DNA from 3 places in the Bacillus sp. ISL-35 genome. Region 1 is predicted to be linked to each of the others. Evidence: riboswitches for the same ligand, from Rfam matches in the RefSeq annotation. Region 1 holds a riboswitch; each other region holds the start of a gene.
What was found. A riboswitch is a leader RNA that binds a small molecule or an ion and turns the genes downstream of it on or off. The one in region 1 is predicted to bind cyclic di-GMP.

Region 1 (10,686 bases):
ATTGCCCGCAAGTGCCGCAGCTCGTTGGAATTCCAAATAGGCTTCGTCAAATCTGCCCAATTTCATGAGAAAATCGCCGCGGACACTCGGCAATAAATGATAGTTTTTTAGGGATGGTTCCGATAGCAATGTATCGACAATCTCGAGTCCAATCTCCGGTCCATATGCCATCGATAAGGCAACTGCACGATTTAACTCTACTATAGGTGTTGGCATAATTTGAGAAAGTGCTTCATAAAGCGCTGATATCCGCACCCAATCTGTCTCCGAAGCCGTGCGTGCCTGGGCGTGACACGCCGTGATAGCCGCCTGAAGCGAATAAGGACCCAGGTCGACACCAAGCCGTTCAGCACGATTAAGCGCAGCCAGTCCGCGACTTATAAGGAGTTCATCCCAGAGCGCTCGGTTTTGATCCATAAGCAGTATGGGCTCCCCGGTTGAGTCGACTCGCGCTTTAAACCTCGAAGCTTGAATTTCCATAAGCGCAACAAGGCCATGGACCTCAGGCTCGTCGGGTACAATTCCCGCCAATGTACGACCAATCCTCAGGGCTTCTTCACAAAGCTGGGGCCGTAACCATACATCACCTTTAGACGCGGAGTATCCCTCGTTAAACATGAGATAGATTACCTCGAGAACCGAGGAAAGTCGAGACGTGAGCTCGGCCTTCGGCGGAACTTCAAATGGAACTCGCGCCTCTGATAGCGTTCTCTTGGCTCGTGTGATCCGTTGCGCGACCGTTGACTCTGAGATGAGATATGCTTTTGCAATTTCTTCGGTCGTTAGTCCTCCGAGTAGTCGCAGCGTGAGTGTCACGCGTGCGTCTGCCGACAGAATAGGATGGCAGGTTATGAATATCAGACGCAGGAGATCATCGCCAATGTGATCATCAAGTGCATCGTCAAAATCCGGTTTGTCCAGAGTGTTCAACTCATACCCCAACTCTTCATATTTGCGATCCCTCAATTTATTTCTGCGGATCAGGTCGATGGCTCGCCGTTTTGCAGTTGTCATCAGCCATGCGCCCGGGTTATCAGGTATACCTGAAAGCGGCCAGCGCTCAAGGGCGATAAGAAGCGTATCTTGTGCAAGATCTTCGGCAAGTCCCACATCTCGCATGATCCGTGTTAGACTTGCAATAATCCTAGCCGACTCGCTCCTCCAGATAGCATCAACGGAGCTACTGAAAGCCGTGTCCGTCACCAAGATTCCTCCTTTATGAAATGAATTAAAAAAACTCGTCATTACTTATGGTACGGTTCACGGTAATTAATGCAAAATTAATTCTTAACTATTTGTCTCTATTACTGAACAGAAATTAAGTACAATGGTTCACAATTTCCCTTTATTATAACATCACGAATTAAAAATATTCAAAAAATTCTAAGAGAAAAAAGATTTCTTCAGTCATAGTTTAAATTCCTTGTACAACTAAACTTCCATTTTGTTAAATACCAAAATCAGTAGTTAATGGTTTCGTTAAAGGATTATTTCCACTGAATTAAGAATATAAAGTGATAAAAGACTGAAAAATTGGAGAGTGAAAACATGATTCATGATATTAAGGAATATGTAAAATATTTAGATGGGATTCATAAACGAACGATGCAATATGTAAAAGCAATACCTAATGAACTCCTAGATTGGAAGCCTTCTGAAGATAAATTTTCTACAGGTGATTTATTGCGACATATCGCTTCATCTCGGTTGATGTTTCTAGGTATATTTGAACATGGTTCGTGGACATACACAGGGCATGATACTAGTAAGGGAGCTTCTATTGAGGATATTTCAAATTATTTAGAGGCATGTCAGATTAAACTTACAGAGAGTCTATTAAAAGCTGGCAACGATGCATTGACACAAAAGGTTTTAACCCTTCATGGTCATGAAGTTAGTGTTTGGAGGATACTTATGGCAATCCCAGAACATGAAATCCATCATCGTGGACAAATCTCTACTTATTTGCAAATAAACAAAATTGAACCTCCTCAAATTTTCGGATTAAAAATTGAGCAAGTTAGAACATTATAATTTTAAGAAAAAGCTTTGGGCATCAATCATATATCCAAAGCTTTTTTTATATCTTGTTACACTAAACTGCATCGTTACTTTAAGTACATTGTTTCACAAAGTCTTCGATAGTCTTATTTCATTTTTAACATAAATATCCAAACACCATAAAAATACCATACAATCCACTTACCAAATCACCACAAAATCACACACCCTCCAATAATTATTTTAGATGACCTCCATCAATAATCATGTCAATTGTCTTCAAGTTCCCCTCTAACAAATAGAACAGCAGGCCATTTATGACCTGCTGTTCTTGTTAAATCATCTATTAGAATGTATGTGCCAAATCCTTCGCACGGGCAATTCCGTTTTCTTTGATTTCCTGTGCTTTTTCAGGGTTTGCGTTGTGACCTTCAAGAACAAGGGATTCAAATGAAGGTACACCGAAGAAGTTCATGATTATTTCGATGTAGCGATTTCCCATTTCCATGCTTGCTGCAGGCCCTTCTGAGTAGTATCCGCCGCGAGCCTGGATGTGAAGGGCTTTTTTATCGGTCATTAAACCAACTGGGCCTTCTTGTGTATATTTGAATGTTTTGCCTGCGACTGCAACGGCATCCAGGTATGCTTTCATGACTGGCGGGAATGAGAAGTTCCAAAGCGGTGTCACGAAAACGAATTTGTCTGCTGCTGTGAACTGGTCAACAAGCTCTGCAAGACGGCCGATTTTCGCCTGTTCTTCTGCAGTTAGTGCTGAAAATTCAGTGCCTTTTTGCAGTTTTCCCCAGCCGCCTAAAACATCGGCATCGATCTGAGGGATGTTCTCTTTGAAAAGATCCAGACGAATGACTTCATCTGTTTGGTTTTGCTCCTTGTATGTGTCAATGAAGGCTTTGCCTGCTGACAAACTGAATGACTGTTCTTCAGTCAGTGGATGTGCTGTGATATATAAAACTTTTGCCATGATGTAATTCCACCTATTCCTTTATAATCTTAAGCCATTTCCAATAAAAAATCTCGAAGTAAAAATAGCTTTCTTCGAGATATTACCTCGTTTAAAAAAGCAGGTCAATTAATCTGCTCGTTCATTATCTTAAAGTCTTTAATGCACCGCTCCATGCCACTACTTCATCCAGCATTCCATTGACATTATCAACATGCAGGGCCTGTGGTTTGAATTCCGTTCCGTTTTCAAAGTCAGTAAATAGAGATAAAGTTGGATGTGTCCGGACATCGGCTATTTTTAGTTCTCCGCAAATACCTCTTAAATGCTCAGCTGCACGTGCTCCGCCTGTTGAACCATAGCTGACGATTCCGGCTGCTTTGTTGTTCCAAGCTTCGCGTGCAAAATCAAGCGCATTTTTCAATGCTCCGGTAATACTGTGATTGTATTCCTGAACGATGAACACGAAACCATCGAGGGTTGAAAGCTTTTCATTCCATGCAGCAATCCCTGGCTCTGTTCCATCTGTTGTTCCCAAAAATGGCAAATCGAAGTCCGCTATATCGACGATTTCATAATTTGCGTCTCCGCGCTTTTCAGCCAGTTCCTTAACCCATTCGCCAACTTGCGGACTCACACGGCCCTGTCTTGTGCTTCCTAAAATAATCCCGATATTCATTTTTTCTGCAGTCATGATTTTTTCCTCCTTCGTTTTGTTCCCAAATAGTTTGTTTAATAGACCCATTTTGTCCACCGCCTGTATTCTTTTTCTATGATGCTGTTTCTAACTTGATCCTGTTCCCCGAAGGGTCAACTGTAACTATTACACCATTTTCTTCTGTAACGGAAGCACCAATGCTGCTCAGTCGGGCAATTGTTTCTTTTACCGACTCTTCATCTGGAAGTACCAAACTGAATGATCCGAGTCCTACACTATTTTCCGCTGGTTTTGGAGCGCCAACTCCATTCCAGGTATTCAGTCCAATATGGTGATGATATTTCCCTGTTGAAATGAACAGAGCCTGAGGTCCATATCGGGAAACTACATCAAAGCCAAGTCCCTTTGTGTAAAAGTCTTCCGTTTTGGCTAATTCAGACACATGCAGATGGATATGGCCCATTACCGTGCCTGCAGGCAGACCATTCCATGATCCTCCCTTGTCCTCCTCAAGGAGACTTTCTGCATCCAATGGATCCGTGGTCATGACAACTTGAGACTCATTCCATGTCCAGCCTGAAGCTGGCCGGTCTATATAGATTTCAATTCCATTTCCATCTGGATCAGCAAGATAAAGCGCCTCACTCACAAGGTGGTCTGATGCTCCCTGAAGCGGAAACCTTGCCTGCACAAAATGCTTCAGAATGTTTGCCAGATCAGCGCGACGAGGCAATAAAATGGCAAAATGATAGAGTCCTGTTGTCCTTCTCTGTTTTGGCACTACATCCTCTGGCTGTTCGACTGACAGCAGCACATTCCTGCCATCCGCAGTAAACTTCGCTGATCTCTCCGTTTTTTCGAATACCTTAAAACCGATCACGTTTTGATAAAAAGCAACCGAACGCTCAAGATCTTGCACCTTTAAATCCACCCGGCCCACAAAAGTGACCGGAGGCTGATGAAAATACATTTGATTTCCTCCTTTAAGCGTTTTTTGATTGAAAAATAACATTATCAATAGCGAAAAGTGATTTATTTGTGATGGCCAGATAAATGGAGATGGCCATTAACGCAAGGTCAAGCTCATATCCTGCCATCTGGCCGTTTCCAAGGAATCCTCCAGCGAGCTTCACTTTGATAACCGCTACAGCCAAAACAACCGCAAACAAAATCGAAACAATCCTTGTTCCAACGCCCAGCAGCATCGCGATACCGCCAACCAACTCTATTAGGGCTACAATATATGCCGAAAAACCTGGCAGACCCAAACTTTCAAAAAAACCAACCGTATTTTCAATGCCACCCTGGAACTTGGCTGCACCATGGATCAGGAAAGTTGCTCCTAAAACGATTCTTAAAATTGTTGCTCCAACTTCATTCATCTTTATCATTTGCTTCATTCTCCTTTTTCATTTCCTTTAACGAAGATAGCACTGCGGTTACAATCTCGTTAGTTAGTTACTTTATGTAAGTTATTATATTTTAGTTATAAATGTACGTCAAGTAATCTTTTTGCTAAAAGTAAATTAATGTTTATAATATAAAGTAAGGAGTGATTGAAATGGATAAGACTATTTGTCCCAGATTTGAAAAAGCCATGACCATCCTAAGCCAAAGATGGACCGGACTGATCATTTATCAGCTCATAAGTGGTCCACAACGATTTTGCAGCATCGAGTCTGCAATCGGAATCAGCGGCAGGGTTCTTTCCGAACGTTTAAAGGATTTGGAGAATGAAGCGATTGTTAAAAGAGAAGTCTACCCAGAAACTCCTGTGCGAATTGAATACTCTCTGACCGATAAAGGCAAGGCACTTGAACCTCTCATGCGGAAAATTGAAGATTGGTCCCAGAGCTGGCTGAAAGTTGAAAACTAAAAGACAGTCTAAAAGAATAGGATAAAAAAAGACGTATGCACTGGCATACGTCTCTTTCATTTCCTCGCTTATCTGCCTAAGAATGAATTCAGCATCCAAACGTGTTTTTCCAAACCTGAATGAATGGACAGAAGTAAATCGCTTGTTGTTTCATCTTGTACTTCTCCAGCCAGTTCCATTCCCCGCTTTAATTCTTCGATGATGGTTGTATAGTCATCAACAATGCTTGCAACCATATCTGAAGCGGACTCACTTCCTGCAGCTTCTTTTACCGAAGCAAGCTCGAGCGCACCAGTCATCGTGGCCACCGGCTTGTCCCCCATCGCCAGTAATCTTTCGGCAAGTTCATCAATATGTAAGGCAGCTTCGTTGTAGAGTTCTTCGAATTTTGAATGCAGAGTGAAGAATTCTGGTCCCGTTACATACCAGTGGTAGTTATGAAGCTTGATGTAAAGGACTGTCCAGTTTGCAATTTGCTGGTTGACCATTTGTGTTAATTCACTTTTCATCTTGATTTCCCCCTTAATACTATATTCGGCTTCATTATAGTCCAAGATTATCCAGCAATGTCTGCAAATAAAGGATTGTTCACATTAATGTCAACTTTTAAATGACAGTATGTGCTCGTACCAGGGGCAAAAACCAAATTTCACCATAAACTATACATAAAAATAAGTGAATTTCTCCAAACTATGCATAGAACTGGAGGTGTATGATTATGGGGTTATTCAATGCGCTTAATCAATGGAGAAATACCAGATACGAAAACCACTTGGCCAATATGAAGGATCAAAATAAATGCCCAGACTGCCATGGCAGGGGTTACTATGCTTTTTCCGCTAATGAATTTGTCTATTATGCGGCACCGTACGAATGTCCTGGCTGCAATGGAAGCGGATTATATTCAGACTGGAATGAGAGCACGACTTAAAAATGGCCCTGCAATAAGCAGAGCCATTTTCTTCATGCCAATATAACTAGTTCCTCCTATTTCCCTCTTGCTTGATCAAATACCTGATTCCCCGCCCGGCGAAAGGCTCATCTTTAAAGCGTGGAATGACATGCAAATGAGCATGGAAGATCGATTGTCCGCCCGCTCTGCCTGTGTTCCAGCCGACACTGTAGCCATCTGGCGAGTACTTCCTGTCAAGCAGTTCCTTTGCAGCAATCAGCAACTCCCTTGAATCCTTCCATTCCTGATCTGACAGTTCAAATACATCCTTCTTATGTTTTTTCGGAATGATCAGCCCGCTCCCCTGCAGGATTTGCTGCTCTGATTCCTTCTGGATAAAATAACAAGTTTCATTCTCGAAAATGATTTGCTGCTCTTCATCTGCATGTAAATTACAATATGGACAATTCTCCTGGTACATGGGCAGCCTCCATTCCTCGCATGGACTCATTTAAGCCTAAGCCTGCAATTATAAAAAGCAGCGGCCGAATCGGACACTGCCATATCTGTCATTATTTCGCTAATTTTTTCATCGCATGGATTTGGCCCAGATGGTAGGATTCGTGGAACAAGGCCATATTAGCCAATTCACCAAACGTCTCCAGTCCGAGAAAAGGCTTTTTCAGCTTCTCGTCCAGCATGGAAGCCGGGATCTCTTTGATTCTTCCAAGCTGTGCTTTTAATTGATCAGTCAATAGCTCGATAGAAGGAACATCGCCAGACCAGTCAGATGGACGCGTACCATTTCCAAATAGCGCTATGTAATTCTCAGGGAGATGATTTGATTTTTTTGGGTATCCCATCATGAATTGTTCTGCCACCGTCAATACATGCCCGATATGCCAGTGGATATTATTATTGAAGCCCTCTGGCTGAAAACTCGCCTGCTCCGGATCCAAACCCTCAATATGCTTTAAAAAATTTCCTCTTGTTAATTCAAACTGTTTAAACAATAACTCGCTCATAATTCCATTCCCCTTTCCTGCTTGTATTCATCTTATGTTTATTCTATGTATTTCCAATATATGTGACAAGGAAAAGGCATTATTAATAATACCTATAAGGGTATTTTATCCATAAAAGGAAACCCGCTGTCAAAATTTGTTCAAAACATTATGGCTGATATGTGTCTTCACACTTTATTCACAGATTTCCATTTATTGCTTTGATATTTTATAAGTGTAATCATTATATATTTTTGAAGGGAAGCGATTTAGATGTTCGCTAAATGGTTAAGGGAAAACAATATTGCTGCTGGCCTGTTGACTGTAATTCGTGTATGGCTTGGTTACAACTGGATGACTGCTGGTTGGGGAAAATTGACTGGTGAAGGATTTGACGCAACCGGATTTTTAAAAGGAGCTGTAGCCAATCCTGTGAAAGGTCCAGACGGACACATGGTGTATGGATGGTATGTAAACTTCCTTGAAAGCTTCGCGATTCCAAACGTCGATCTTTTCAACTTTATCGTTCCGCTTGGTGAATTCCTTGTTGGTCTGGGATTGCTCCTTGGATGCTTAACAACTGCTGCCATGTTCTTCGGACTTGTCATGAACTTCAGCTTCTTCCTTGCAGGTACTGTATCTCATAACCCAACTGACATCTTCTTCGGATTCGTCCTTCTATTCGCTGGCTACAACGCTGGCAAATACGGTCTGGACCGCTGGGTGGTTCCTTTCATCCGCAAGACTGTTTTCAAACAGACACCGGAACCAGCACATAAAACTGCTTAACGCGTTATAGATAAAGCCCTCCGCCAACTATGGCAGAGGGCTTATTTTTATTTTGAACGTTCCTCAACAGATTTGAGCAGGATTTTTTTGCGGAAGCCGCCGCTTCGATTCTTCTTCAGCTGGCGCATGAACTCCACTTCCGATTCGGTGATCCCCCGATGGTCCGCAATCGCATAGACCACCTCAAGCAAGTCTACTATTTCACTCAGCAGCCTGTCCGTGCCCGCATTCCGGAATTTTTCAACTTCCTCATTGAATTTTTCCATTAGCTTTTCACTATAGGCACTGCCTTGCAAAACTTCATATTCAACTTTCTTGCCTTTATCCTTCATCAAATCCGGAAAATAGTCCCTTACGAGTTTGTTGTATACTTTTTTTTCCATGACGATTCCCCTTTTGCTGTCTTACTGATAAACATAACCTTAAATCTGCAGCTTCAAACACCTTTCGTAAAATCCCTATGATCATCATTGAATGCACTGCTATCGATCCATCTCTTTTGTTACAATGCACCCTCCTGATGAAGCCATAGGAAAAGCCTGTGGTCACCGCACCACAGGCTTTCATATTTTAGTAGTTTTCAAACTACATAATCTTCCGTTAATTTACTGCAGGCATTCGATAGATTTTCAAGGCATTCCCTTCTTAACTTCTCGTCACAGATGAAATCATTCCGAAGTTCTTCCTCCAGCTTCGTTTGAATCTGCTGAATTTCTTCCCGGAACCTTTCCCTTTTTTCAACATCAGATAAATGAAACTCAATCTCCCGTTCAAAGTACTCTACCGTCCCAAACAATACAGTCAACGTTTCCTCCACCTTCCATCAATTTTTTTAAAAAAATCCTTTGTCCTAAAAACAAAACCTGCCAAATGGATTATTTTCATTCGTCCTGTCAAGATACTTAAGTATTATTTATCCTCTCTCACAATCGGCAAACGTGAAATTTAGCTGTTTTTGCTTTATTGTGCAGTATGGAACAGGAAAAAATAAAAAATCCCCCAAAAAGACGGCGGATTTCCTTTGGCAAACAGTCACCCAAAACCATTCACCGATATCTTCAATTCTCATCCGATCTTTTATTGGCAACCCGACGATCCTAGCAGCGTGGCCTTAGACTCGTGGCTTTGCGTCCTCACCTTTCGATAAGTTTGCCTTTTTCAGTTCTATTTAAAATATAAAACTTTAGAACCATTCTTTCAACAAAATTCGCCAATTACTTACAAAGATGAGTCTATTTTCCTATAACTTTATGATTGCAGGAAAAATACATTTATAAAACGATAAAAAATCGACGGTGAGGACAGTGTTTTGTCTGAAGTCTGCCACTACTTTTACTGGAATCTTTGTTTTCACAATGTAATATCCCAGCAATCTCTATGTAAAGTTCGGTTGTTAGAATAAAAAGAAGAAGCTTTATTACAGGCGAATGGCAGGAGGATCCTTATGGAACAGCATGTTAAGCAGTCGCTAGATGATTGGAAAGCAGAAATTGAAGAGATTCTTAAAGAAATTGATGCGGAGTATGACGAAGTTAAAAATGAGCTGAAAGTGTATACATATAAATTCAACATCACAAAGCAGGTTGTCCAGTCGACAGTTAATCCAGACCTGAACAGGAAGATACGTGAATTGTATCATCAGCCATTTGAGGAGAAATTCAACGATTTGAAAGAGTATATCAAGGAGTTGGAAGAAAAAAAGCGAGTCTTCCAGATGTTCACCGATAAAATCGACAAAGTGACAGAAAAAGAGGATGCGCCGCATTTTGCAATCGCGCAAACTGAATAAAAGGAAAGCCTGGCTGATCAGCCAGGCTTTTTTTATGCTTATTTCTTCCACCATGAATCAAACATGGAAGCTGGAACATGCCGTTTATGCTCTGAAGCAAGATATCTGCCCTCAATTTTGGCAGCTGCTGCTTCGTCGATCTGCTTTCCTTCAAGATAATCATCGATTGCTTCATAGCTGACGCCAAGCTCGGTTTCATCCGACTGCAACGGCTTATTGTCAAGAAGGTCGGCGGTAGGCTCTTTCAGATACAGCCTTGCCTCTGCGTTCAATGCCTTGAGCAATTCCCTGCCCTGCCGCTTGTTCAAGCCGGAAAGTGGAAGCAGGTCTGCTCCACCGTCTCCGTATTTTGTGAAAAATCCGGTTACTGCTTCTGCAGCATGGTCTGTCCCGATCACCAGCAAGCCGTCTTGCCCGCCGATCGCATATTGAGTGATCATCCTGATCCTTGCCTTTGCGTTTCCTTTGTTAAAGTCCGTCATCTTCTCGCCAATCGCTTCCTCGAACTGGGTATTGAAAGTGTCGACAGCAGGCTGGATATTGAAAGTGATCGTTTGGTCAGGCTGGATGAAGTCCAGCGCTTTCTGTGCATCATCCTCGTCTTTTTGCACCGCATAGGGAAGTCTGACAGCCACGAAATTGGCCTCCTGGCCTTCTGACCGCAGTTCCTCCGCAGCCATTTGTGCAAGCTTCCCAGCCAGAGTGGAATCCTGGCC
Region 2 (10,686 bases), on a different contig from region 1:
AAGCAGGAGATACCCTCACAATTTTTCCTGGTACCTATAAGGAAAATATCGTGATCAATAAGCGAATGACCTTGATAGGAGAACAAGGAGCAATAATTGATGGCGGGGGAAAGGGCAATGTCATTGAAATCGCCGCACCTGGTGTCACCGTTAAAGGACTGATGATTCAAAATTGCGGTTCAGGCCAGGAGGACAGCGGGATTTTCATTCAGAAAGCTGACGGAAATATCATTGAAAACAATATATTGAAAGATGTCCATAACGGAATTTACATCACGAACAGCAGGGATAATCAGGTGCTGGAAAACAGCATAACCAGTTATGAATCCCATTTTTCGAAGCGTGGAAACGGGATCCACATGTTCAAGGGTGGCGGCCATTTGCTGAAAAAGAATGAAATTGCCGCTGTCCAGGATGGAATTTATTATGACTTTACGGAACATATCAAAGTAACAGGAAACCATGTCAGTGAGTCACGATATGGAATGCACTTCATGTTCAGTGAAGACATTTCTGCAGAGAGGAACCATATCGAAAAGAATGTGACAGGGTTCATGGTAATGGATTCAGCAAATATCACCTTCCTTGAGAACAGGGTAACCGATCACTTTCATGTCCGGGGTTTTGGCATACTCATTTATGAAACGAGGAATGTCCTGGTTGAGCGCAATGAAATGTTGCGGAACAGCACGGGGCTGTCATTGGAAAACGGAGTGAATCTATCGATCAACAAGAACCTGATTGGAGCCAACCAGGTTGGGCTTGAATTCGTGGGGGAAAACAAAGAGAATCTTTTTGCTGAAAACAATTTTATCGGCAATGTTGTCCAGTCCAAGATTTCGGGGGAAGACATGAGGCTTGATGATGGATTGAAGGGAAACTACTGGGATGATTACAGCAGTTTTGACCTTTCGGGCGATGGTATTGGTGAAGAGGCCTACAAAGCTGGCTCTTTATACGACCGCATTCTGCGCAAACAACCGTACTGGCAATTCTTTTTTGAAAGTCCGTCTGTGAAGCTGTGGACAAAGGCGGAATCCTTATTTCCAAGCTTTGGATCGGCAGAGGTTTATGATGCGCGTCCGCTGATAGAACCGGCAGAAATCCAACCTTCTGCTGCACAGCAGAATAGGGACCACTGGAGGTCTGGAGTGATTGGAATCGTATTTATTGTGATATCGCTATTTGCCATTGTGAAAGGAAGGAATTTCAGATGATCAAGAAGCTTGGTTTATTACTGCTGTTTTCTGCAACAGCTGCCGGCTGCAGCAATAATGCGATGGAACCGGAAGAAATCAACCCTGAAATTGATGTATGTGAGGTCTGCAATATGGGTATTGCCCATGAACACTATGCCACTGAGGTCGTTACCGCTGATGGTGAAATATATAAATTTGATGATCTTGGCTGTATGGATGAGTTTCTTGAGAGGGAAACGGATCTTCAGGATGAAAAGGCTGCAAAAAAATACGTTCGAGATGTTGACACGGGTGATTGGGTCGAACTTGAAAAAGCTTTCCATGCGTACCATCCTGATTTCTGGACCCCGATGGCTAATGGAGTGGTCAGCTTCAAGGACAAAGAGGGTGCTGAACAATATGTAAAAGAACAGGGCATGGGAGAAGTGCTTGATTATAAGCTATTAAAAAAACATGAGTGGAGCTGGGAGCAATGATGCATATTGCCAGGCAGCAGATGACCTTGTTGATGAGAAGCCACTGGCTCGCAGGCTTTGGCTTGCTGTTCTCATCACTTGCTGTCATGGTTGCGTTCCTCGGGAATACCGGTGGCTCGGGTTTTGATGGCTTCAATAGGATGACAGCGAGCCTCCTGAATATTAATTTATTGCTGATCCCCCTGCTTTCGCTTTTGATCGGGAGCCTGTTCCTGTCGGGTGAAAAGGAGGACCGGGGGCTGATGCTGCTGCTGACGTATCCTGTTACACCATGGAGTGTGATCCTCGGAAAATATGCAGGGTTGTTTGTCGCCGTCTGGTCGGTACTGACATTTGGATATGGTACAGCCCTGCTGGTGATTTACTTTTTAGGCGCAGGGGTTTCTGTATCGCTGCTGATATTATTTTATCTCTATTCCTTATTGCTAGCGGCGATTTTTCTGTCACTGGCGATGGTGATCGGGATCATTGCCAAATCAAGATTTCAGGCGCTCGGCATCAGTTTGATTGTCTGGGCATTCCTGGTCCTGTTCTATGAATTCATCATTATGGGTTTGAGCCTGCTTTTATTGAAGCAATGGTTGCTGCCGATGCTGACAGTGTCGATTTTCCTGAACCCTGTAGAACTGATCAGGGTTCAGTCGATCCTTTCGCTTGATGGCGCCTCGGTATTCGGACCGCGATTATATGATTTGACCATCTGGGCGGATGGCATGACAGGCAAAATGTTGTTTATTTTTGCTGTCTTGCTCTGGATGGTTTTGCCGGTGATTTTTTCCGTACGCAGGCTGAAAAGGGGTGCTGCAGATGAATGATGAATGGATCAGGATTGAAGCACTGGCCAAGCATTACAGTGATACAAAAAAGGTTGCTGATATCAGCTTTGCCATCAATAAGCCGGAAATCTTCGCTCTTTGCGGCGGAAATGGTGCTGGCAAAAGTACGTTGATCAAGATGCTGACAGGTATCATGAAGCCGACCAATGGGAAGGTTTTGTTGGAGGGAAGTGAAGTCGACCCGCGAAGCCAGGATTTCAAAAAGCTGTTTTCGTATATGCCAGATGAAATGCTGTTCCCGCGACAATTGACTGGTCTTGAAGTTTTGACTTTTTTTGCGAGATTAAGAGGCATCGGTGATGGAAGAGTGAATGAAGCACTTCGCCAGGTCGGTTTATTTGAAGTTCGTCATATGCAGATCAAACAATATTCAAAAGGCATGCAGCAGCGGCTTTCGCTGGCCCAGGCATTGCTCCCGGATGTTCCTTTAAGGATTCTCGACGAACCGACCAATGGTCTTGATCCACTTTGGGTGTTCCGTTTTAAGGAAATCATTCAGGAGGAGAAGCGGCAGGGGAAGACGATCTTCTTTACTACCCATATTCTCAGTCTTGTAGAGGAACTGGCTGACCGGGCTGCCTTCATGGAAGAAGGGCAGATGAAGGTCTGCAAAACCGTAGATTCGCTAGTAAATCATAATGGCAGCTATCTTCCGCTGGAAAAAGTATTTTTCAATTAGCATTCCTTCAGCCGGCCCAATACGGCAATGGTGAATAAGAAAACTCCCGGTAATATGGTACCGGGAGTTTTTTGGTATGATCAAGGCTTTCTTATCGAAGCGTTAGCATTCTATGCATTTAGGCAGCTACAGGAAAAACTTATCAATGACCGCTCTCCTCTTTGTCGCTGTCCATCATATTATTTTCGCTATCTTTATTCATGTCTTCCATATGGTTTTCGCTATCTTTATTCATTTCTTCCATATGGTTTTCGCTATCCTTATTCATGCTGTCTGAGTTCATCTTCATTTTCTTCATATATCTTTCATTCGCTATCTTATCAATTTGCTCCCATGAAGCCATCATCGCGTTTTTATCGCTGTTTTCTGCGATGAATTTCTCGGCGCTTTCTTGATCTTTGAAGAAAGCATAGCCATATTTCATCGGTGTTTTAATATCGGCTTTGACAGGGATGGCGGCATCTGCATCAATCCATTCTGAAGTCAGGTAGTCACGCACCCATTTTTCTTCGAACTCAACTTCATCCCGTCTAGGTGTATTCAAAAGGCATCCGGAATCATCGAAGAACACATAGTCACCGTCTTTGGTCTTCGCCTGTGCCGTGAAAACACCCATCGGATCTGCTTCCGTATATACCTTCATATTGCAGAAAGCACAGACATCGTCCGTTCCTGGCTCATGTGGGCCGTCTGCGTGAGCATCGGCTGTATCCTCTTCATGGTTCATTTCTGTCGCCGCGGTATCCTGGTCATCCATTGGCTTGTTTTTGGCAGAGTCATCACCGCAGGCCGAAACGATTATCGTCAATAAAATTGCCATCATGGCAGCAAGAAATTTCTTCATACAATCTCCTCCTTTGATCGATTTTAATCCTATCAGGGAGTTGTGATTAAAATGCGAAAAAACCGTGGGGAAAAAGTGATATGCAGCGGTTTTTTTTGACGATTTTATGACAGAAATTTTAAAAGCGGGGGAATACCACGAACTATGAAGCTGTGAAATGTAATTGAATTTTAATAATGTTGAGTATATTCGGATAAAGGTTTAAGATTTAGTTGATAGCAATATTTTGGAAATAGCGGGGTGCGCGACATGAACGAAATAGAGGCTCTTATTTTAAAACTGATAAAAGAGGATCCGTTCATTTCACTGATTGATCTTGCCGCGAAGGCGGATGTACCGGGTGATGCAGTTGCCGGCCATATCTTCTCCTTAACAAAGAAGGGGAAAATTATGGGGAGAGCCTATATTTTGCCAGAGAGACGTCAAGTGCTATGTGTGGGCGGTGCAAATGTAGACCGTAAAATATGGGCGAAAGGCGAGCTGGAGCTGGGCACTTCGAATCCGGCTGAGAGCTCGAAGTCATGCGGGGGGGTTGCCAGAAATATTGCCGAGAATCTAGGGAGGCTCGGGAATGATGTCAGTGTGCTGACAGTGGTTGGTGATGACCATGAAGGCCACTGGCTGGTGGAATACACAAGGGCGTTCGTCGATGTCGCTCCGTCCGAGGTCATCAATGGCCAGTCTACCGGAGCCTATACGGCAGTCCTGGACCATGATGGGGAAATGACCATCGCTTTAGCCGAGATGTCAATCTATGATTCTATCACTCCGGAATTCATCGATCGCAAATGGGGTTATTTTGCTTCCTCGGATTTCATCATGCTGGATACCAATTTCCCGGCAGATGTGCTGGGGCGGATCATCGAGCGATGCCGCAGGGAAAACATCCAGCTTTGCATCACACCTGTTTCATCACCAAAAGCGAAGAAATTGCCTCGCGAACTGCGGGGGGTTACCTGGCTGATTGCCAATAGAGAGGAAGCGGAAGCGATTTCCGGCATCAAAATTGAAAACGAAGGCGACTTTTTCAGAGCGGCAGAGATCATCATACATAAAGGTGTCGAAAAGGTTGTCATTAGCCGCGGTGATAAAGGATTGATCTATTTTACAGCAAAAGGCGAAGCAGGAGTCCTGATTCCGCCAGCAATTTCCGTCATCGATGTGACTGGAGCGGGCGATTCGCTCGTGGCCGGGATCATCTATGCCCATCTGAATGGAATTCCGACGGAGGATGCTTGCAAGATTGGGATGGCTTGTTCGATTCTTACATTGCAATCGATCGAAACGGTGAACCCGATTTTGAATAATAAACAGTTACTCGAAACGTTTAAACAAAACTTTAAATAAGCGAGGTACAGCATGCTGGAAAAGTGGCTTGAATTTTCACAGGAAGTAATAGAAGCGAAGAACACGGGTAAACCGGTCGTTGCGCTGGAATCTACGATTATATCACATGGGATGCCTTATCCACAGAATGTCCAGACAGCAAGGGAGGTAGAGCAGATTATCCGTGAAAATGGGGCAGTTCCAGCAACGATTGCCATTCTCGATGGGAAAATTAAAATCGGCCTCTCGGATGATGAACTGGAATACCTGGGCCAGAGCAGCACTGTCGAAAAAGCCAGCAGACGCGACATGGCGTATCTTTTATCAACCGGGAAAAATGGAGCAACAACAGTAGCTGCCACAATGATTTGCGCAGAACTGGCAAATATAGAGGTATTTGTTACCGGAGGGATTGGCGGTGTGCACCGTGAAGCGGAGACAACGATGGACATTTCTGCCGACCTGCAGGAACTGGCGAAAACAAATGTAGCTGTTGTGTGTGCAGGCGCCAAGTCAATCCTGGACCTCGGGTTGACTCTTGAGTATCTTGAAACCCAGGGTGTACCTGTTGTTGGCTATTGCACCGATTCACTGCCAGCGTTTTATACACGGACAAGCCCATACAATGTCAACTTCCGCCTTGATACGCCCGAATCTGTCGCAGATATGATCAGAACCAAATGGGATTTGGGGCTCGATGGCGGAATCGTCGTTGCCAACCCGATTCCTGAAGAAGATGCAATGGAAGAGAGTTTCATAGCTGGAGTGATTGAAAAGGCGCTTTCAGAAGCCAAAGAAAAACAGATTGGCGGAAAGCAGGTGACTCCGTTCCTGCTGGGTAAGGTTAAAGAACTTACGGAAGGAAAGAGCCTTGTTGCCAATATCGCGCTTGTCAAGAACAATGCCAGGGTGGGAGCGAAGATTGCCGCCAGTCTCTGTAAACAAAGAATCAGCCTTTAAGGCTGGTTTTTTTGTTTGAAAAAGTAGGTCTAATATGCAGCCTTGAATGGTATTCTATAGTACTCGTTATTTTTCTTTTTCGCTATGGCTCTTGAATTTCATGAAATCAAGATAATAGGAAAAGTCTTCTTTGCTGATCCCATTTTTTATTGCTTCGTCAACAAGTCCGATCCATTCCTCATCAAAGGAGACCGGATCAGTCCTTTTTGTTTGTTGCCCCATCAGGTTTTCCACAGACGTATCCAGATTGTGGGCAAGTCGTGATAAAACCTGAAGCGATGGATTTTCCTGAATGCCTCTTTCGATATAACTGAGGTAGGACTTGGAAACATTCGCTTTTTGAGAAAGTTCGGTAATAGAATAGTTTCTTTCCAATCGCAATCTTTTAATCTTCTCTCCAACCTTCATCTGGTTATCTCCTTATAATCAACTATATTCATTATAACGAACAATTATATTCTTTAAAAAACACGAAATAGTGTGATAATCGGAGATATTTCTTAAAAAAGAACGATTTTTGTTCTTTTTTAAGAAAATTCGCCTTATTATGGACTTTTTCAAAAATGGTTCCTCTGAACTATACTCGAATGGAGTATTGGAATGTCAATGTGAAGGAGGCAAATGGCATGTACAGAAAAAACTGCGATCGATGCAAACGTCCCTCGTTTAGCAGCAGTGAACAGGGTGAATGGCTATGTCCGGTTTGCGGCAATGATTTAACAAGGTACCCGTTTTTCAATGCCATCAGCCTTGAAAAAGTGGCTATAAAGCATCGCTGGAAAAGGCCTGCTTATCCACAAACTTCACTGTCTAAGGGCCCATCAGCAGATTTATGGGGGTGATTTTAAAAAAAGAGTTCAACAATTAGAGATAGAATGCGACAAAAAACATCAGTAAAATGATTTAAATTTTCAGAAAAATAAGGTTTTAGCCTATGATTTTGTAATTGTTTGGAAGAAAAAGAAGGATATTTACAGGGAATCGCCGACAAATACTTACATGTTAAATATATAGAACAAGGTACAATGACATTGGGAGTTAAGAAAAAAGAATCAGAAAAAGGCAAACTGGTTGAAAAGTCAGGACGCAAAGTCACGGATCTAAGGTATAAAGTGCTAAGATGGCCGGACTGCCTGGAATACTAACTGTATTTTGGGGGGAAGAACTTGATTAAAGAACAGGTAATTTTCGAAGAACTGGATACAGAATGGATGCAGCTAATAATGGAAGCATTGGAGATGGGAATAAATAAAGAGGAAATCAGGAAGTTTTTAATGACAAGCGGACAGGAATAAAGCAATCATACATAGAACATCGTCAAATAATCGGGCAGCTCATTACAGAGGTGCTTTTTATTTTGCGAAAAAAAGGGACAGCGGGCAGGCTGTCCCTTACAAATTATTTATTGTTTAGTCTCCATTTGTTGAACTCCAGAAATTCACGGAACTGGTCCTTGCTGATTCCGGAATCCATTGCTTCTTTCACAAGATTAACCCAGTCAGAATCAATATTCTCCTTATCGACTTGTTCATGGATCAACTGATCAACTGGAACATTCAGGACTCCAGCGATCTTTTCAAGAAATTGAATGGATGGATTCGTTTGCAGGTTCCGTTCCAAAGAGCTTAAATAGGATTTTGCAACGCCAGCTTGCTCAGCCAACTCGGATAGGGACATTCTTTTTTCTTGTCGAAGTTTTTTGACGCGTTCACCAATCACAGTATCCACACACCTTGTCTATTTATAGTTATATCATAACAAATCTGATAAAATAGTTCCATATTAAGAACACCTTACAGAACAATTATAAACAATCTTCTCGATTTTTGTGGTGTTTTTTTTATCAAAAGGTTGGGAAAAAAATAGTCACTATAGTTATCGGCAGTTTTACGGTAAATTTTTATAAAATGCAGACAGGATAGTTCATTATATTCTTTTAATCGAAAAAAAGGTAAAATGGTAGCAATCAGACAAGGTACGGGTGATGATATGCAGAAAAAGTATTTATTGATTTATGAAGAGATCGCCAAACAAATCCAGGAGGGACATTATCCTGCCAGAACAATTTTGCCATCTGAAAATGAATTTGCGGATATGTATCAAACATCGCGCGAAACCATCCGCAAAGCACTGAATCTTCTCGCGCAAAATGGCTTCATCCAAAAAATCCGCGGCAAAGGCTCACTCGTGCTCGATTTAAAAAGGCACCAGTTTCCAATCTCCGGGTTGATCAGTTTTAAAGAACTGGCTAAAAATATGGGCGGCAAAGCGAAAACAACGGTGGATGAGTTCCTTCTCGAACAGGCAGGACGGGACATTGCCAGAGAATTGAATGTTGATAATGACGAGATGATCTGGAAGGTGAAGAGAGTCAGGCATATTGATGAAGAACGAGTCATCCTCGATAAGGATTTTATCGTCGAAAGGCATGTGCCTGGGCTGTCACGCCAGAAATGTGAGAATTCGATTTTTGAGTATATTGAACAGGACCTGGATAAAAAAATTAGTTTTGCCAAAAAGGAATTTACGGTTGAGGAACCAAATGCAGAGGATCTGGAGCTTCTGGATATGGAAGGATTCCATGCGATTGTCATCGTGAAAAACTATATTTATTTCGATGATGCGACCCTTTTCCAGTATACCGAGTCAAGGCACCGCCCCGACAAGTTCCGGTTCGTGGATTTCGCCCGACGTATGGATACCCAGAACATATAAAAAAAAGCTGCCATTGACAGGCCCGGGTGACCAGGCTGTCATTAGGCAGCTTTTATTAGTGTTTCGGGTATTTTCCGACAAGATGGATGGCGCTGATGATTCGTTTATTGATCCAGGTCCTGTTATCCTGGGTGTTAAGCTGTTCAAAAACCATCTTGCGGCCGTCTTCCGTAGTGACATAGTGGCTTGGAAGAGTGTTCAGGCTGATAGCGATGATATCATTCCGGCATTTCTGGCAATTGCAGAAAGTCTGGTAATCCGGGCTCATCATCAACACATTGACAAGAGTGGAAACCACTTCTTCCATTACATTGATATATCCAAATTTCATGGTGCTCCTTCTCTCCCTATAGATGTCCTAAATAAATTATAGACGAATTACGCCAAGATAAAATCATTTTTTTGCTATCGATTTAAGATAGGTCTATTTACACTTTTTTATTCTAAAAAGTGGAAGTGTTTTCGGATGTTTTGTCTGCGGCAGACAGGGAAGATTTAATAGTGGAGAATTTATAAAAGGAGATGTTGAATATATGGGTAAAAAAATCGCCTGTTTAATAACCGATTTATTTGAAGACGTAGAATATCTTGAGCCTTCCCGTGCTTTTACAGAAGCTGGACATGAGGTTATGACAATTGAAAAGGAAAAAGGGAAGACGGTAAAAGGCAAGCAGGGCAAAGCCGAGGTCAAAATTGATGAAAGCATCGACAACGTCAAGCCGGAAGATTTCGATGCACTATTCATACCTGGCGGCTTTTCTCCGGACCAGCTGCGCGAGGATGACCGCTTCGTCCAATTCGCCAAGTATTTCATGGATGAAAAGAACCCAGTATTCGCGATTTGCCATGGCCCGCAGCTGTTATTGACAGCCAAGACACTAGAAGGCAGAGGGGCGACTGGCTATAAGTCCATCCGTGTCGACATGGAATATGCCGGAGCGAAATACCAGGACAAGGAAGTCGTTGTCTGCTGCAACCAGCTTGTGACAAGCAGAGAACCGAAGGATATTCCAGCGTTTAATCGCGAAGCGCTTAAAGTGCTGGAAAAATAATAGTAAGAACCCTTTTGCAGAGGCAGAAGGGTTTTTTATTGTGTGTGCAAACTGGGAAAAAACGCGGATAATTTCCAATTCGCTATAAAAAGGTGAAACTCGCTATAAAAATGAAAAAGTCGCTATATTAACGAGAAACTCGCTATATAAATGAAAAACTCGCTAAAAAACGAAAAAGTCGCTATAAAAATAAGATTCTCCCTATAAAGAATTATACCGTTAAAAGTGATTTTTCTGTGATGCTATTGCTTTTACCTTGTGTTAAATTGGTTCATTTTGCGAAATTTTATGTATAAGATAATATAGAGGATGAAATGAATCAGGGAGATGACGGAATGATTGTTTTAAAATCAGCTCGAGAGATTGAAAACATGAAGGAAGCTGGAAAATTGCTTGCTTCTGTGCATAAAGAGCTTCGCAAGATCATCAAACCAGGGGTGACGACCTGGGAAATTGACCAGTTTGTTGAGGATTACTTAAAAAAGCATGGAGCCACACCCGAGCAAAAGGGCTACCGCAATTATCAATATGCAACTTGTGCAAGCATCAATGATGAGGTTTGCCACGGTTTTCCGCGGAAAGAGGCTTTGACAGAGGGA
Region 3 (10,686 bases), on a different contig from region 1:
GGCTACGTCCTTGATACCTGACCAGTTCTCGCCAAGGACAATCCCGAGATAGAGGAAGAATACCGTCCACGGAATCATCGCAGCTATCGTATACAGCGTGAACTTGATGGCAGACATGCCAGCAATCCCTGCAGGTATCGATATCGCATGTCTTACGACCGGAATGAACCTCGCTGAAAAAATAACCCCAGGCCCATATTGTTCGAACCATTTTTCCGAGACTTCAAGATGATGTTTGTTGATCAATAAGTATTTCCCATATTTCTCAAGCATCGGGCGCCCGCCTAAATAGCCAAGCCAATACAGGAACAGCTGGGCGAGCGTCCCACCGATGGTTCCCGCTACCACTGCCCCTATAAAACCAATGGTCCCTTCGGAAATCATATAGCCACCGTATCCCAGGACAATTTCACTCGGGATGATCTCAAGCATCAAACCGAGGGCAATCCCTAAATACCCAAGGCTCGACAGCCAGTCCAAAACATTCATAATGAATGCGTGCATATCTTTTCACTCCAGTCGATTGCTTCTTCTCTTTTAAAAATATATTGAACAATGTACAAGTTTATCTCTATTTTTCACTATACAAAACAAAAAGCGCAAGCGCCTTGTTCAGCCCCGACAAGCGCTGGAGGGCCGACCGGTGAAGTCGTTCTTTGACTTCATTGGGCGGACCGAAGCGACTCGAGGGGCTAGGCGCTGGAGCTAGATTAAGAATACTACATATAGTTATCCTCACCTAAACAATTTTCTAATTTCCTAAACAATGAAAAAGAACCCGCCTTTTAGACAGGTTCTTAGGAACGGAAACGTCAGCCACGCCAACCGCCCTTGAAGAGTACCCTCAAACCGATAAAAATAATGACGAAAGCGAAAAGTACGATAACAATGACACCAATAATGACGAAAATGCCTCCTGAAAGAGTCAACAGCATTGGACCGTAGTGAATCAATGCCCATCCAGCGACCATACAGGCGAGAAATAACAAAATGTTGGATCCCCAGTTGAATGACATTTAATAATCCCTCCTTTCCCTATTCAGCATATGCCAGGAATCTATATTGGTACGGGCTAATGAACAATTATCGCTTTTTTGTGTAAAAGTGTGTTTGCTCGACAAGAATAGAATTACATAAATTTTCCTAAGCCTGTTTTTCAATAGAGAAAAAAGGGAAAAGTAATTATTGCTTTCCTACATATATAGCAAGAGTGAAAGAGGAGGAATCAAAATGACGAATCAGTTATATATGCGCTTTGTCAGGCTGCCGATTCTTGCAAGAATCCTGATGATTGCCGCTTTGATGATATTCCTGTTTGGATCTGCCATCCATTATATTGAGCCCAAAAGCTTTCCGACCATTTTTGATGGGGTCTGGTGGGCGATCATTACAGCATCTACAGTTGGCTACGGAGACTTTTACCCTGTATCTACTGTTGGAAGAATAACCGCGATGATCTTGCTTCTGGTCGGGACTGGATTTTTATCATCCTATTTCATTCATTTATCTGCAGCTACTGTAACCAAACAGAATGCATACGCGGAGGGGAGAGTTGGTTATAAAGGGGGGAATCATATCATCATAATCGGCTGGAATGAAAGGTCTCGCACGATTATCAGGTCCCTCATCCGATCTGAATCCATCATTCTTATTGACGATACACTGGGTTCTAATCCAATCAAGGATGACAATGTACATTTTATCAGGGGGCGTGCCAACAAGGATGAAACTTTATTGAATGCCCGCATTTCAACTGCCAGAAAAGTAATTATTACTTCAGACCAAAATCTGGATGAGCTGCAGGCTGATATGAATACGATTCTAACACTGCTTGCCATCAAAGGACTGAATCCCGACATCCGCTGCATCGCTGAAATCCAAACGAGCGAACAGGTCAATAATGCGAGGAGGGCTGGCGCGGATGAGCTGATTCCCGCTAATGCTTTGACCAGTGCAGTCCTTATGAACAGCATCGCCTCTGAGGATGTTGTGAGTCCATTGTTGGACTTGCTAGGCGTATTAAATGGCAAACGCTTGACATATATAGAGGCGGAAACCGCTCTGATTGACAAGCACTTCCAGGAAGCAAGCAGCTCTCTGTTGAAAGAACGCAATACGATCCTGATTGGCATAAAAAGAGGGGATGACATAATCGTCAACCCCCAAAACAATATCAAAATCAAATATGATGATCAGCTTCTTGCCATTTCAAACGATTGATAATGTTCACAGTCTTGCCAGTTCAAAGGATTAGTGATGATCAGCTTCTTGCTATTTCAAACATAATGATGAATAGCTTCTTGCGATGTTAAACATTACTGATGATAAGGCCTTTTGTCATTTCAAACATTAATGACGATTAGACCTTTTGCCATTTCGAACATTAATGACGTTTTGCCTTTTGCCATTTCAAATATTAATGGTGGCCAGCTTCTTGTGATTTCAACCATCAATGATGCAATAAGGCAATTTCTACTTCGCGGACAAGTGATCGTCCGACTTCAATGTACTTTTCCGGAAAGCTCGCATCCTTATCCACTGGTTCCTGGAACTGGTTGAAGGATGCGCTGGCATTTCCAATCTCTGCATGGTCATCAAGACCTCGCTGATACTTATGCGAAAGCAGGAATGGTCGCTGAAGTGCGACAGTGCAGCCTTTTGAGTCCAGCTGTCCATCGATCGCTTTAAACGGGAGACGCAAAAATTGATAGCCCACCTCGTCATCGATTTTATAGTCAAAGGCTCCATGGTCATAATCCCAGTTTCCCCCTACGGAATACCCCAACGGTTTAAGCAGCTGTTCCAGTTTGTAAAGATCAAAATGTTTGCCCTCAAGCTCAGATTGTATCTCAATCAATGGTTTGTCCGCCTTTCCAAATGTTTTTGCTTAGTTTTAACCAAAATAGGCGATTTAATGAGCGGTGAAAGTGTGGATTGGCCCAAGGAGCCGGGGTTGAACCGGGTGTTGGTGTGGTGTTTAGTGCCTTTATTGGCGAAAATATAATTTTATTGGCGTTTCCACTATTTTTTTGGCGAAACTTTCTTTTTTTGGCGATTTGCACATGTTTATTGGCGAAATCAGAATTTATTGGCGAACTGGAAATTCCGCATGATTTTTTCCAATTTCTAAACAAAAAGGAGCACCCATGTGGGTACTCCTTCCTCATCATTATTTAAGTCGCTTTTCCAATTCCGCTTTCTTTTCTTCAAAGCCAGGTTTTCCAAGCAATGCGAACATGTTCACTTTGTATGCTTCGACGCCCGGCTGGTCGAATGGGTTTACGCCAAGCAGGTAGCCGCTCATTGCGCATGCTTTTTCAAAGAAGTATACCAGGTATCCGAATGTATACTCATCAAGCTGGGGAATTTCCACAACCAGGTTCGGTACGCCTCCATCCGTATGGGCAAGCATTGTGCCTTGGAATGCTTTATTGTTCACGAAATCAACTGTCTTGCCAGCAAGATAGTTCAAACCGTCTAGATCGCTATCAGCTTCTTCAATTGTCAGCTCATGGCGAGGCTTTTCCACCTTGATGATCGTCTCGAACAAATCACGGCGCCCTTCCTGCACATACTGTCCAAGGGAGTGAAGATCTGTTGAGAAGTTAGCTGAAGAAGGATAAATACCCTTCTGGTCTTTTCCTTCACTTTCGCCGAACAGCTGCTTCCACCATTCAGAGAAGTACTGAAGGGATGGCTCATAGTTGATCAGCATTTCGATTGTTTTGCCTTTATTGTAAAGCGCGTTACGGACAGCAGCGTACTGGTACGCAGGGTTTTCTTCAAGCTCGGACTTGCCGAAATCTTCCCTTGCCTGCGCTGCACCTTTCATCATCGCTTCGATATCTGAGCCGCTGACAGCGATCGGCAGTAAGCCTACTGCAGTCAACACAGAGTAACGGCCGCCAACATCATCCGGAATCACGAATGATTCGTAGCCTTCTTCGTCAGCAAGAGTCTTCAATGCACCGCGTGCTTTGTCTGTAGTCGCGTAGATGCGTTTGCGTGCTTCTTCCACACCATACTTCTCCTCAAGCATCTTGCGGAAAATGCGGAAAGCAATCGCTGGCTCGGTTGTTGTACCGGATTTTGAGATGACATTAATGGAGAAATCTTTTCCATCTAAAAGATCCATCACATCTGTCATATAAGTAGAGCTGATGTTGTTGCCGATAAAAATGACCTGCGGAGTTCTGCGCTTTTCCTTTGGAATAGCGTTGTAGAAGCTGTGCTGTAAAAATTCCAGTGCTGCACGTGCTCCAAGATAAGATCCGCCAATGCCGACTACGAGCAGGACATCAGAATCACTTTTAATCTTTTCCGCTGACTTCTGAATGCGTGCGAATTCTTCTTTATCGTAGTCGACAGGGAGATCAATCCAGCCTAAAAAGTCGCTGCCTGCACCCGTTTTTTCATGTAACGAATGGTGTGCTACTTTTACAAAATCCCTTAAATATGTAACTTCGTGTTCACCAAAAAAGCTAAGCGCCTTTGAGTAATCAAAACGAACATGTGTCATGTCTGATCCTCCATTATTTTATATTCTCTATCACTTTATCGAAATGAATCTCAATAATCAAGAAACACCCCCAAATGTAAGCGTGCCCAATTGTGAAATTTTAAGTAAAGTTTAAAATTAGTTCTCCAATCAGGCACTCCTACTATTTTTGTTTATCCAAAGGGTATAGAATAGTAACTCCCTAATTATGGAATCTGCTTAGCTTTAACAATCAGCCTGTGGGTCGCAGTATCAATCGGGGTGCAGGTGATGAGAGTTAAAGTCTTTTCATTTTTACTGCCGCTTAATACAGAAACATCTTCAGGTTCTACTACTAGGGTTTCATAAACTTTGTATTGGAATGTTCCATTTTGCCCCTTAACAGTAACTACATCCCCGGTACCAATTTCATCAAGACGATTAAACATTCTTCCATACGAACGGCTTCGGTGGGCAGCAATTGCGCTGTTTCCCGGTGCACCTGGAAGGGAGGTTCCATTTAACAGACCTGAACCCACACCAAGGTTACCCTGCGAGGCGCCATACAGGATCGGTAAGCGTAAATTGATTTTATCAATTTCAATTACACCAAGCATACCGGAATTGTTGCGCTTTGAGCTTTCCTCTTCGATGGTTGAGCTTGTGGGATCAACCAGTTGGTTTTGATCGACTTGATCCTGTTCTTCTGCTTTGAAAACACCATTAAGTTCATCCAGACTCTCTTTTGCAGCTTGCTGGTCAAAAGTGACATCAGCTGCTTCAGCTTCAAATGTTTTTGCTTCCCAATCATTCATCAACTTTTCCTGCTGATAATCAGTATATAAATTTGATATGGATGGATATAAAAACAGAAACACTCCGGATATTATAAGCATTAAGGATAGTATTTTTTTCATATTGCACACTCCCATTCAATATTAATTCAAAAATAAAGAGGGGAATCTCTTCCCCCCTCTCCTTTAGTTACTGATTGGCTTTCTCATTCTTAATCCTGTACCTGCTGCCATAAGAAGGAAGCCTACTATATAGAACATCATATTGCTGCTTTCTCCTGTTTTTGGAAGTACTTTTCCGGACCAGTTTTGTTTATCGTACCCTCCGGAATTATTATCATTATTGCCAGTTATTCCGGTCTCATCATCCTTGTCAACATCTGTCTCATTGCCAACATCAGTCTTATCATCAGCACCGAGGACTGCTTCATCAATTTTCAAATGAAGAACCTGGTCTTTCAATTCAAAAGAGAGCATGCTAAGCGTGATAAATTTGGTCGTTCCATCCTCAAACTCTAGTTCTATCCCCTTGATATTGGTAACATCTAAACCGTTAGCGAAAATAAGTTTCCAGAGGTTGTTAATCCGGGTGAGTTCGATCTTCTCGCCGCCTTTAATCACCAATGTCAACTTGACTACTGTTTTAATATCCAGATTAAGATTGATATACAGTTCTTTAACTATTTCAGTAACATCTGGTGATTCTCCATCTTGGTCGGAATCTTCGTCGCTATCTCCTGTTCCATTCCCTGGTTCTTCTGTATTATTATCCTCAGGTACTGTACAGTCCTCAATCCAATAATTAATTGACCCTTCTGCTTCTACTCCAACTCTAAGGTCTTCGATTTTATAGACTCTTTCAACGCCTGATTCAAATACAAGCTTAAATTCCGTGATATCATCCTTTGCAAATTCACCATCATCTTTGAGCTTATAGAGCGGGGAGTTACCTGGGTTGGACATTTCTTCCCACTCACCATTTAATTTAACAAACACACTCTTAACTGGAGCAACGCAGTTTTTCAGATGGAGGTGAATCTCTGTGCTTTTGTTGCCATTCTCTTCACCGTTATCATCTCCTGGTTCCTCTGTGCCTACACCAGGGTTCACTGTCCCGTCGCCTGGCTCTTCAGAAATGTCTTCTTCGTCAATAGAGCAGCTCTCAAGCCAATAGTTAATGGATCCTTCCGCTTCTTTTCCTACCCTAACTTCATCCATTGAATATATTTGTTCAGTTCCTGACTCAAACGTAAGCCTGAATGCAGTAATATCATCCTCTACAAACTCACCGCCATCTTTCAGTTTATAAAGTGGCGAGTTACCCGGGTTTGACATCTCTTTCCAAACTCCTTTTAACTCGACCGCTACTTTTTCAACATCTTCTGGGCAGTTTTTCAAATGCAGGTGGATTTCTGTGCTTTTATTGACATTCTCTTTAGGGCCCTCGATAGATGCCATGTCTTCCATATCGTTTTCTTTTTCTTCTTGAGCGGCATTGGCATTTTCGTCTTGACTTGAACCATCTTTTGCTGATTGATTCGATTCATCTTTTCCGTCTGGAGTTGGGTCATGATTTTGTTCTTGAGTTGTTGCCTCTTTTTCTTCTTGAGTTGAGTCATTGTTTTCTTCTTGTGTTGAGTCACCATTTTGTTCTTGAGTTGTTGCCTCATTTCCTTCCTGAGTTGATTCATCGTTCTCTTCTTGTGCTGAGACATCATTTTGTTCTAGACCTGCCTCAGCGTTCTCTTCTTGAGTTGACTCGTCATCCACTTCTTGGTTTGAGTCATTGTTTTCTTTTTGAGTTGCTTCTTTGCTTTCTGCTTGATTTGAATTCTCGGCCTCGCTTTTCAATTTTGTGTATTCTTCCTTATCTAGTGACACACCTTCATTTTCATTAGCGAATGCCGGTACTGTTAGTGAAAATAACATTAGGAATGCAATCGAGACTGCTGATAATTTTTTCATAAAAGTCGTTTTCAATTTCTCGTCCCCTTTTATATTGGTATTGAAAATTTGCTCGTAAAAATAACTGAATATTCAGTTATTTAAAATAATGTGTATCCTCCTTTCCGTAAAAATTCACCTATGTTTAGACAAAAAAAGCCGCCTGGAATAATACTTTTTCCATGGCGGCTGGACGGTCATAGCTGCATTTTCGCAGCCTTAGACTCCTGGCTTTGCGTCCCTGCTTTTCAACAGGTTTGCTATTAGCATGAATGATGTTTTTTGTTTATGTAAAATATTCCTCGGCTTCCTTGTCTTACATTTTTAAGAATTACCACAGTTACCCAGCAGGTTAAACATATAGTCCTATTAAATTTTTTGGTAAATTTTTCTCCTAATGTATTTATCACCCGTAAAAGGGGTCCTTTTCATTATTTTTTTCTTTTTCCTAATGGTTTTTATAAGATCATTGTCCTGATACAAAGACAAAGGACCCAGGGTTAATCCCCCGGGTCCTCATTCATTTATAACGACATACGATAGATTTCCACTACGTCGTCTTTATTCATTTTTGCAAAGTTGCCAAATTCACCGTTTGCCATTGCTTTATCGGCCATCAAATCGAGTTTGCTGTCATCAATGTCATAATCAGCAAGTCTTGATGGTGCGCCGATGCTGTTCCAGAATTCACGCAGCTTTTCGATTCCTTCCAACCCGGCTTCTTCGTCCGTCCGGCCTTCTGGATTCACGCCGAAGACTCTGACAGCCATTTTTTTGAAACGTTCTGGTTTTACCTTAAGGTTATGCTTCATCCAGTTCGGGAACAGAATCGCCAGGCCGCCTCCGTGAGGGATATCGTATACCGCAGATACAGCGTGCTCGATATTATGGGTAGCCCAATCACCACGGTAGCCCATATTCAGGATGCCGTTCAAGGCCATCGTTCCAGCATAAAGGATTGTTGCACGGTATTCATAGTTTTCCAGGTCATCAAGCAGCTTTGGAGCTGTTTCCATCACAGTCAACAGCAGAGATTCACACATGCGGTCCTGGAATTCCGTGTTCTCGGTCAGATGGAAGTAGTGCTCGAAAACATGGGACATCATGTCGACAATGCCATAAATCGTCTGGTTCTTCGGTACTGAAAAAGTATTCACAGGATCGAGGATCGAGAATTTCGGGAATGTTACCGGGCTTCCCCAGCCGTACTTTTCATTCGTTTCCCAGTTTGTAATGACAGAACCGGCATTCATTTCTGAGCCTGTAGCTGCCAAAGTGAGCACGGTTCCCAACGGAAGAGCTTCAGAAGCAAAAGCTTTCTTGGTAACCAGGTCCCATGCATCGCCATCATATTTTGCTCCGGCAGCGATAGCCTTCGTGCAGTCGATGACGCTGCCTCCGCCTACTGCCAGAAGGAATTCGATGCCTTCTTCTTTGCAGATCTTTACACCCTTCTGGACAGTAGAAAGCCGGGGATTCGGTTCTACACCAGAAAGCTCGGATACTTCGGCTCCCATTTCTTTAAGAGTGTCCATCACAGAATCATAAAGTCCGTTGCGCTTGATGCTTCCGCCGCCATAAACCAGCAGGACCTTCTTTCCGTATTGCGGAACTTCATTTTTAAGTTCCTCAAGCTGGCCTTTGCCAAATATCAGTTTTGTTGGATTGTAAAAAGTAAAGTTGTCCATTTAAATCACCTTCCTCTAGGATATTATGTTCTTTTTCAAAACGCATTGCAAAAAATACACTCCTTAATGTTCTCTAATGTGCCGCAAAAAGTTACAACTTTTTTTAGAAGGGTAGGAAAGAAATATAGGGCGGATGAATAATTCATATCGTGCTGAAACATTCTATAAAAGAACAAATTTAATTTAAGGAGGAAACATCCATGAGCGGTATTCAACGTGCAGCACTTGTTCTTACCATAATCGGGGCAATCAACTGGGGCTTAGTCGGATTCTTCCAATTTGATCTTGTTGCAGCAATCTTTGGCGGCCAGGATTCAGCGTTGTCAAGAATCATCTATGGTTTAGTCGGACTTGCCGGTTTAATTAACATTGGACTTCTTTTCGCGCCTAGCGAAAGAGAGGAAAGAGCAGCAGAACCGCGCGCTACCCGTTAGAAACCAAAAACCCGCCAAGAGGCGGGTTTTTTATCGTTTTATGATAAAACTTTCTTGATTCGCTCGATGGCCCAGTCCAGTTCTTCCTGGCTGATGACAAGCGGCGGTGCGAAACGGATGACTGTATCATGCGTTTCTTTGCACAGCAGGCCTTCTTCTTTCAATTCTTCACAATATTTGCGTGCCGGTTCTGTCAGCTCGACGCCGATGAACAGGCCGCGGCCGCGGATATCCTTGATGATTGGATTATCGATTTCTCGAAGCTTGCTGACAAAATATTCTCCAAGCTCCAGGGAACGGTCAGCAAGTTTTTCATCAATCAGCACATCAAGAGAGGCGATGGAAACCGCACAAGCCATTGGATTGCCCCCGAAAGTCGATCCGTGTGAGCCAGGGTTGAAAACTCCCAACACAGCATGATCTGCCACCACACAAGAAATCGGGAATACCCCGCCGCCAAGTGCTTTTCCGAGAATATACATATCAGGCTCAATGCCTTCCCATTCGCATGCGAACATTTTTCCGGACCTGGCAAGACCAGCCTGGATTTCATCAGCAATGAAAAGGACATTGTTTTCTTTACACACATCAAATGCCGCTTTCATGAAGCCTTCAGGAGGGATGACGATGCCTGCCTCGCCCTGGATTGGCTCAATCAGGAACGCCGCAGTATTTGGTGTGAAGGCTTCCTTCAGGGCTTCAAGGTCTCCGTAAGGAATCAATTTGATTCCTGGCAGCATCGGCCCGAAACCGCGCTTGTATTCTTCCTCCGAAGATAACGAAACAGCTGTCATCGTGCGGCCGTGGAAGTTGCCGACACATGCGATGATCTCTGCCTGGTTTTCTGCTACTCCTTTTACATCATAAGCCCAGCGGCGTGCAGCCTTCACTGCTGTTTCCACTGCCTCAGCTCCTGTGTTCATCGGCAGGGCCATTTCTTTATTCGTCAGCTTGCAGATCTTTTCATACCATGGGCCAAGCTGGTCATTGTGGAATGCCCTTGAAGTAAGCGTAACACGATCAGCCTGGTCCTTTAGCGCCTGGATGATTTTCGGGTGACGGTGCCCCTGGTTGACAGCAGAATAAGCACTAAGCATGTCCATATATTTATTGCCTTCAGGATCCTCAACCCAAACTCCCTCTGCCTTCGAAATAACAATCGGCAGCGGATGATAGTTATTCGCACCATACTTTTGAGTCTGTTCAATAAGTGAACTCGTTTTTGTCGCCATGAATCTTCCTCCGTTCCAATGAAAAAATTGGTAGACACTCATATTGTAACCTGTAAGCTCTTTCATTTTAACCCCCTAAAAGAGAATAGGGACGGAAAGATTCCTTGATTTCACCAG

Region 2: another riboswitch for cyclic di-GMP. It lies ahead of J7E38_RS12055 (anti-repressor SinI family protein); the one in region 1 lies ahead of J7E38_RS12955 (hypothetical protein).
Region 3: another riboswitch for cyclic di-GMP. It lies ahead of J7E38_RS08820 (LPXTG cell wall anchor domain-containing protein); the one in region 1 lies ahead of J7E38_RS12955 (hypothetical protein).

The regions. Positions count from the first base shown of each region.
Region 1 is NZ_JAGGQK010000008.1:5,185-15,870, reverse strand. It holds gene J7E38_RS13020 (RNA polymerase sigma factor) at 1-1,203, opposite strand, end outside; gene J7E38_RS13015 (DinB family protein) at 1,549-2,034, shown strand; gene J7E38_RS13010 (FMN-dependent NADH-azoreductase) at 2,348-2,983, opposite strand; gene J7E38_RS13005 (NADPH-dependent FMN reductase) at 3,108-3,707, opposite strand; gene J7E38_RS13000 (VOC family protein) at 3,733-4,590, opposite strand; gene J7E38_RS12995 (DoxX family protein) at 4,604-5,011, opposite strand; gene J7E38_RS12990 (winged helix-turn-helix transcriptional regulator) at 5,182-5,496, shown strand; gene J7E38_RS12985 (Dps family protein) at 5,565-6,005, opposite strand; gene J7E38_RS12980 (hypothetical protein) at 6,215-6,427, shown strand; gene J7E38_RS12975 (HIT family protein) at 6,474-6,869, opposite strand; gene J7E38_RS12970 (DinB family protein) at 6,961-7,413, opposite strand; gene J7E38_RS12965 (DoxX family membrane protein) at 7,666-8,181, shown strand; gene J7E38_RS12960 (nucleoside triphosphate pyrophosphohydrolase) at 8,229-8,564, opposite strand; gene J7E38_RS12955 (hypothetical protein) at 8,762-8,986, opposite strand; cyclic di-GMP riboswitch class I at 9,261-9,345, opposite strand; gene J7E38_RS12950 (hypothetical protein) at 9,626-9,970, shown strand; gene nadE (ammonia-dependent NAD(+) synthetase) at 10,009-10,686, opposite strand, start outside.
Region 2 is NZ_JAGGQK010000007.1:132,152-142,837, reverse strand. It holds gene nosD (nitrous oxide reductase family maturation protein NosD) at 1-1,217, shown strand, start outside; gene J7E38_RS12090 (nitrous oxide reductase accessory protein NosL) at 1,214-1,675, shown strand; gene J7E38_RS12085 (ABC transporter permease) at 1,672-2,490, shown strand; gene J7E38_RS12080 (ABC transporter ATP-binding protein) at 2,483-3,190, shown strand; gene J7E38_RS12075 (nitrous oxide reductase accessory protein NosL) at 3,333-4,034, opposite strand; gene J7E38_RS12070 (carbohydrate kinase) at 4,284-5,381, shown strand; gene J7E38_RS12065 (pseudouridine-5'-phosphate glycosidase) at 5,397-6,320, shown strand; gene J7E38_RS12060 (helix-turn-helix domain-containing protein) at 6,387-6,728, opposite strand; cyclic di-GMP riboswitch class I at 7,372-7,457, shown strand; gene J7E38_RS12055 (anti-repressor SinI family protein) at 7,487-7,615, shown strand; gene J7E38_RS12050 (helix-turn-helix domain-containing protein) at 7,719-8,039, opposite strand; gene treR (trehalose operon repressor) at 8,310-9,035, shown strand; gene J7E38_RS12040 (late competence development ComFB family protein) at 9,091-9,366, opposite strand; gene J7E38_RS12035 (type 1 glutamine amidotransferase domain-containing protein) at 9,569-10,087, shown strand; gene map (type I methionyl aminopeptidase) at 10,423-10,686, shown strand, end outside.
Region 3 is NZ_JAGGQK010000004.1:571,296-581,981, reverse strand. It holds gene uptA (undecaprenyl phosphate transporter UptA) at 1-504, opposite strand, end outside; gene J7E38_RS08850 (hypothetical protein) at 813-1,016, opposite strand; gene J7E38_RS08845 (potassium channel family protein) at 1,231-2,220, shown strand; gene J7E38_RS08840 (YugN-like family protein) at 2,450-2,857, opposite strand; gene J7E38_RS08835 (hypothetical protein) at 2,850-3,134, opposite strand; gene J7E38_RS08830 (glucose-6-phosphate isomerase) at 3,170-4,519, opposite strand; gene J7E38_RS08825 (class D sortase) at 4,705-5,292, opposite strand; gene J7E38_RS08820 (LPXTG cell wall anchor domain-containing protein) at 5,458-7,251, opposite strand; cyclic di-GMP riboswitch class I at 7,397-7,487, opposite strand; gene J7E38_RS08815 (iron-containing alcohol dehydrogenase) at 7,740-8,903, opposite strand; gene J7E38_RS08810 (DUF378 domain-containing protein) at 9,104-9,337, shown strand; gene J7E38_RS08805 (ornithine--oxo-acid transaminase) at 9,376-10,569, opposite strand.